DNA from 3 places in the Saccharopolyspora cebuensis genome. Region 2 is predicted to be linked to each of the others. Evidence: riboswitches for the same ligand, from Rfam matches in the RefSeq annotation. Region 2 holds a riboswitch; each other region holds the start of a gene.
The links. A riboswitch is a leader RNA that binds a small molecule or an ion and turns the genes downstream of it on or off. The one in region 2 is predicted to bind cobalamin.
Positions count from the first base shown of each region.

Region 1: it holds a riboswitch for cobalamin, as region 2 does, so the genes downstream of both, metE (5-methyltetrahydropteroyltriglutamate--homocysteine S-methyltransferase) here and cobN (cobaltochelatase subunit CobN) in region 2, are expected to answer to the same signal.
Region 3: it holds a riboswitch for cobalamin, as region 2 does, so the genes downstream of both, ABD976_RS19500 (ABC transporter substrate-binding protein) here and cobN (cobaltochelatase subunit CobN) in region 2, are expected to answer to the same signal.

Region 1 covers NZ_BAABII010000009.1:65,835-68,023, reverse strand. The annotation lists gene ABD976_RS14355 (arylamine N-acetyltransferase family protein) at 1-204, shown strand, start outside; cobalamin riboswitch at 466-710, shown strand; gene metE (5-methyltetrahydropteroyltriglutamate--homocysteine S-methyltransferase) at 842-2,189, shown strand, end outside.
Region 2 covers NZ_BAABII010000001.1:193,662-195,850, reverse strand. The annotation lists gene ABD976_RS00870 (NAD(P)-dependent oxidoreductase) at 1-487, shown strand, start outside; gene ABD976_RS00865 (lasso RiPP family leader peptide-containing protein) at 563-676, opposite strand; cobalamin riboswitch at 941-1,060, shown strand; gene cobN (cobaltochelatase subunit CobN) at 1,112-2,189, shown strand, end outside.
Region 3 covers NZ_BAABII010000013.1:85,926-88,114, reverse strand. The annotation lists gene ABD976_RS19510 (DUF885 domain-containing protein) at 1-205, opposite strand, end outside; gene ABD976_RS19505 (DUF3153 domain-containing protein) at 307-990, shown strand; cobalamin riboswitch at 1,027-1,210, shown strand; gene ABD976_RS19500 (ABC transporter substrate-binding protein) at 1,270-2,189, shown strand, end outside.

The DNA of each region.
Region 1 (2,189 bases), on a different contig from region 2:
CCGCGCTCGCCGTTCACCCGCGGCCCGACCTGCTCGCTGCGCACCGGCGCGGGCCGGGTCACCCTCAGCGGAACGCGACTGGTCCGCACCGAGCACGGCGAGCGCACCGAGCGGACCCTCACCGAGGACGAGGCGCTGGCGACCTACCGCGAGGTGTTCGGGATGCCCCTCGACCGGCTCCCCGCCGACCCGGCGCAGCGCTGAGCGGACGCCCACTGCGGAGGGTCCCGTCCCCGGTGGACCGACGTGGCGGGCGTCCGCGCGAGGCGCCGGCCGCGGTGCTCGGTGACGCCGCGCGCCACCGGACCGTCCGGCTCGACGGCGGGCGGGCGCCCGCGCGACGGTGTGTCCGGGATCTCACCGCGGTGGCGCGGCGGGTCGAAAGGCGACGTCAACGGGCGCCGCGCCCGGTGCGCGGGGACCCTCGTGGCGGCGGGCGCCCTTGCCAACGCGAGGTCGGCGGCTAGCCTGATCCGTGCTGGTGGTTCGGCCGCCCCCACCCGACCGGGCGGGAGCGGCCGAGGCAAGAGGGAACCCGGTGCGAATCCGGGACTGCCCCGCAGCGGTGAACGGGAACCAACGCCGTCCCCGGTCCACGACCGGGATCAGCACTGGGCCACCAGGCCCGGGAAGCGACGGCCAGTAGGAATCCCCGGCGACGCCGGGAAGCGCCCGTGAGTCCGAAGACCTGCCACCGGTGCGCGCGCCGGAGCGGTGCGCGCTGTTCGAGGCCCCGCGGGAGGGCCTGCCGGACGACGCCCGCGCGGCAGCTCGTCGCGCCGTCGCGCCCTGCGCTCTCCCGGTCTCGGACCCCTGTCGTCGAGCTCGCGAGGAGAGAGCGTTGACAACCACGATCGGTTCCACCGTGCTGGGCTACCCCCGGATCGGCCCCGACCGGGAGCTCAAACGAGCCCTGGAGCGCTACTGGGCCGGGCGGATCGGCGAGCCGGAACTCCGGGAGGTCGCCCGCGGTCTGCGGGTGGACACGTGGCGCTCGCTGCACGAGGCCGGACTGGATTCGGTGCCGGGCAACACGTTCTCGTACTACGACCAGGTGCTCGACACCGCGGTCGTCTTCGGTGCGGTGCCCGAACGGTTCACCGCGCTCGGGCTGAGCCCGCTGGACACCTACTTCGCGATGGCGCGCGGGGTGGAGTCCACGCCGCCGCTGGAGATGACCAAGTGGTTCGACACCAACTACCACTACCTCGTCCCGGAAATCGGCCCGGACACGCGGTTCTCGCTGTCCGATCAGTCCCCTGTGGACCAGTACCAGGAAGCCCTGGAAGCGGGCGTGACCACCCGCCCGGTGCTGGTCGGGCCGCTGACCTTCCTGCTGCTGTCCAAATCGGACGACCAGGCGCCGGAGTCGTTCCGCCCGCTGGACCGGCTCGACGACCTGCTGACCGCCTACGCCGAGCTGCTCGGTGAGCTGCACCGCGCGGGCGCGGAGTGGGTGCAGCTCGACGAGCCCGCGTTCGCCGCCGACCGCTCCCCCGCCGAGCTGGCCGCGCTGCGCGCCGCCTACCGGCGCCTGGGCGAGCTGACCGAGCGGCCGAAGATCCTGGCGGCCGGCTACTTCGGCGATCTGGGCGAGGCGCTCGGCGAGCTGGCCGCCACCCCGGTCGAGGCGCTGGCGGTGGACCTGGTCGCCGGGCGGTCGGCGCTGGACCGGCTCCCGTCGGTGCGCGGCCTGGCGGACAAGGCGCTGGTCGCCGGACTGGTCGACGGGCGCAACGTCTGGCGCACCGACCTGGACGGCGCGCTGTCCACCGCCGCGACCCTGCTGGGCCTGGCGGGCGAGGTCGCGGTCGGCACGTCCTGCTCGCTGCTGCACGTGCCCTACGACGTCGAGGCCGAGACCGCCGTGGACGCGCGGGTGGCGTCCTGGCTGGCCTTCGCGCGGCAGAAGGTCGACGAGGTCGTGGTCCTCGGCCGGGCGCTGCGCGACGGGCGCGAGGCGGTGGCCGACGAGCTCACCGCCGCCCGGCGCGCGGTCGCCGACCGGGCCGGAGCCGACTCGGTGCGCGACAACCGGGTCCGGGCCCGGCTGGACTCGCTGCGCCCGGAGCACGCGCGGCGCGGTGACTACGCCGGGCGGCAGGCGGCCCAGCAGCGGTCGTTGCGGTTGCCGCCGCTGCCGAGCACCACGATCGGTTCCTTCCCGCAGACCACCGACGTCCGCAAGG
Region 2 (2,189 bases):
CCCCTTCGGCGTCCGGGTGCTGGCGATCAACCGCTCCGGACGCCCGGTCGACGGCGCCGAGCGCACCTGGCCCGCCGAGGACCCGGACGCCCTCGGCACCCTGCTGGAGCGGTCGGATCACGTGGTGGTCGCGGCCCCGGCCACGGCCGCCACCGCCGCGCTGATCGACGCCGCCGCGCTGGCGCGGATGAAGGACGACGCCTGGCTGATCAACGTGGCCCGCGGCTCGCTGGTCGACACCGGCGCGCTGGTCGAGGCGCTGGACGCCGGGCGGATCGGCGGGGCCGCGCTGGACGTCACCGACCCGGAGCCGCTGCCGGACGGGCACCCGCTGTTCGGCCACCCGCGCGCGTTGATCACCCCGCACTCGGCGAACCCGAAGCCGCTGCTGCTCCCGGCGCTGGCCCGCCGGGTGCGGGACAACGTGCGGCGGCGCCTCGCGGGCGAGCCGCTGATCGGCGTCGTCGACCTCGAAGCCGGGTACTGACCGCCTGGCCGCACCGACCTGGGGAGACGACCGGGGTCCGACCCCCTCGCGCGGGAACCGGACCCGTGGCCTCGATCAGGGCAGGAAGTAGCCGTTGCCGTCGACGTACTCGCCGCTGCCACCGAGGGTGTCGGCGGTGAACTCGCCCAGCTCGGCCAGTTCGGGCGTGCGGTAGGTGGTCTCGGTCATGGTCGTTCGCCTCCCTGTCGTTGACGTGGTGCCCGCCGCGGGCACCTGCCCCTGTGATCGGCGACGTCCTGGACGCCTTGAGGTCCCCGCGGCGGGGGTTCACCCGGGTTCCGCAGCACGACTACCCGGCCGTGCCCCGAGCCCTGCGCCGCCGGCGCGTCCGGGAGGCGGCCCGGAGGGCTGCCGGGTGCGGCGTGAACGACGTCTCACGGCGGGCGCGCCGGTGGCCGTTAGGATGATCGGCGTCAGACGGCGGTGACGCGGAGGAACCCGGTGCGAGACCGGGGCGGTCGCGCCACTGTGACCGGGGAGCGCACTCCGACGAGCCACGGCCCGCACGGGCCGGAAGGTGGGGCCGCGCGCCGATCCGGGAGCCAGGACACTCCGGCCGCCGTGGATCCCGATCGGGGCGCGCACCCCGAGGAAGGACGCGCCGTGTCCGACGCTGCCCGCACCACCAGGATCCTGCTGCTGTCCACGGCGGACACCGATCTGCTGGCCGCCAGGGCCTCCGGTGCCGACTACGCGGTGGCCAACCCGTCCCGGGTCGCCGCCGAGGACGTCCCCGACCTGCTCACCGGGGTCGATCTGGTGGTGGTCCGGCTGCTCGGCGGCAAGCGCGCCTGGGCCGAAGGGCTGGACGCGGTGCTGGCCTCGGGCCTGCCGACCGTCGCGCTCAGCGGCGAGTCCACCCCGGACGCCGAGCTGATGGCGCTGTCCACCGTCCCGGCCGGGGTCGCCACCCAGGCGCTGACCTACCTGGTCGAGGGCGGACCGGGCAACCTCGGGCAGCTCGCCCGGTTCCTGTCCGACACGGTGCTGCTGACCGGCGACGGCTTCGAGCCGCCGGAGCGGATGCCGGAGTTCGGCCCGCACGGCGAGCGGGCGCACGACCCGGCGCGGCCCACCGTGGGCATCGTCTTCTACCGGGCGCACGCGCTGGCGGGCAACACCGGGTTCGTCGACACCCTCGCCGACCAGGTCGAGCGGGCCGGGGCCAACGCGCTGCCGGTGTTCTGCGGCTCCCTGCGCGGGCTGTCCGACGCCGCCGGGCTGCGCGACCTGCTCGGCGGCTGCGACGTGCTGGTGGCCACGGTGCTCGCCGCGGGCGGCTCGGTGGCCGCCGACGCCAGCGCGGGCGGCGACGAGGACTCCTGGGACGCCGGGGCGCTGGCCGAGCTGGACATCCCGGTGCTGCAAGGGCTCTGCCTCACCACCAGCCGCGCCACCTGGGAGGACAGCGACGCCGCGCTGTCGCCGATGGACGCCGCGATGCAGGTCGCGGTGCCGGAGTTCGACGGCCGGCTGATCAGCGTGCCGTTCTCCTTCAAGGAGGCCGGGGACGACGGCATCCCGGTCTACCTGGCCGACCCCGAACGCGCCCGCCGGGTCGCGGGCACCGCCACCGCGCTGGCCCGGCTGCGGCGCACCGCCGACTCGGACAAGAAGCTGGCCGTGGTGCTGTCGTCCTACCCGACCAAGCACTCCCGGGTGGGCAACGCGGTCGGCTTGG
Region 3 (2,189 bases), on a different contig from region 2:
CGTCGGCGGGCACGGCCTCGCGCGCCGCCGCGACCGCGCGCCGCGCCGCCTCCGCCCGGGCCCGGTGGCCCTCCGGCGAGTAGTCCGTCATGTCCTCGTCGTGACCCGGCAGCCCGAGGAAGGTGCCGGAAATGGGGTCGAGCGCGGCCAGCTCGTCGACGAACCGGTCGCTGATCTCGTGCACGCCCTGCTGATCAGTCGCCATGCCCGCCCACGCTAGTCGTCGCCCGCCGGAGCCTCATCCGGATTCCTCCGGCGCGGTCGTGCACCCGGCGAAAACCCGCAGCCGGTGCGACGATTCGGCAGGTGGAGCGGACAACGAGCGGTCGTCGAACGGGCCCCGCCCGCGGTGCGGTGCTGGGTCTGCTGCTGGTGCTCGTCGGGATGGTCACCAGCGGCTGCCTGCACGTGAACGCGGCGCTCACGATCGACGGCGAGGACGCCGTCGCGGGTGAGCTGGTGATCACCACGCAGACCGCCGACGGGAAGGTCCCGTTCCAGTTGACCCCGCCCGAGGACCTGGCCGACCAGGTGCGGATCACGCCTTACGCGCAGGGCGACCGGGTCGGCTCGCACCTGTCGTTCCGCGGCCTGAGCTTCGACGAGGTGACCCGGCTGAGCCAGTCGCTCACCCCGGACGACTCGCGCTACCAGTTCCAGCTCTCCCGCAGCGGCTCGCTGGTGATCCTGGAGGCCTCGGCCGACCTCACCCCGCTGGCCAACACCGACTCGTCGGTCGAGGTCAAGGTCAGCGCGCCGGGCGAGATCACCAGCACCAACGGCGAGGAGAGCGCGGGCACGGTCACCTGGGAGCTGGAACCGGGCGAGGTGACCAGGCTCGCGGCGACCTTCCAGTACGCCAGCGCGACCGGCGGCGGCTGGGTCGGCTGGGCGGCGCTGCTGACCGGCACGACCTTCCTGGTGGCGCTGGTCGTCGCCGCGCTGGCGCTGACCACCCACCTGCGGGCGCGCGCGGCCGAGGAAGCCTGAGCGCGCACCCCGCAAGGCCACCCGGACCGGACCCCTTAGGGTGAGGCGCGAGCCAGTCGTGCCCGCGGGAGCGGGACGGGGAATCCGGTCGGAAGCCGGAGCTGACGCGCAGCGGTAGGGGTGCTGGGCGAGGACACGTGCCACTGGGCCACCAGGCCCGGGAAGGCTCCTCGCCCGTACGAGCCCGAGCCCGAAGACCTGCTGGCTCGCCGGGACGCACACCGCTTCCCGGCTCGCACCCGGGCTTCGCGACCGAGCCCCGAGCGAAGGACGGTAGTCTTGCGCACCCGCCGCGCGGTGGTCCTGACCAGCCTCGCCACCCTCGCCCTCACCAGTTGCGCCGCACCCGAGGCCGGAGCACCGGCACCCGGCGCCGTGTCCGTGCCCAACTGCGACCGGGAGGTCGTGGTCGAGCAACCGCCGCAGCGCGCGGTGAGCCTGAACCAGAGCACCACCGAGATCATGCTGTCGCTGGGCCTGCAGGACCGGATGGTCGGCACCGCGACCTGGACCGACCCGGTGGACCCGGACCTGGCCGAAGCCAACGCGCGGGTGCCGAGGCTGGCCGACAACGCCCCGTCGTTCGAGACCGTGCTGAGCACCGAACCGGACATCGTGCTGGGCGCCTACCAGGCCGTCTTCACCGATGAGCGGGTCGCCTCGCGGGAGCGCTTCGGGCAGCTCGGCGTGCCGACCTACCTGTCGCCGAGCAACTGCCTGCCGGAGGAGGCGCCGCTGGGCGAACCGGTGGTGCTGGAGGACATCTACCGCGAGGTGCGGGAGATCGCGACGCTGTTCGGGGTGCCCGAGCGCGGCGAGGCGCTGATCGCGGACCTGCGCGACCGGGTGTCGGCGGCGCAGCGGAAGGTGGCGGGGCTGGACCTGCCGCCGGAGACCTCCGTGCTGTTCTGGTTCGCCCGCACCGAAACCCCGTACGTGGCGGGCGGCACCGGTGCCCCGGCGATCATGGCGCGCACCCTCGGGGTCCGCGGCACCTACGCCGACCAGCGCTCGATGTGGCCGCAGATCGGCTGGGAGGACATCCTGGCCCGCAACCCCTCGCTGCTGGTGCTCGGTGATCTGACCCGCGACGGCGAGGGCGACTCGTTGCGGGCCAAGGTCGACTTCCTGCGCGGCGACCCGGCCGTCTCCCGGCTCCCGGCGGTGCGCGAGCAGCGCTGGCTGCCGATGACCGGCAC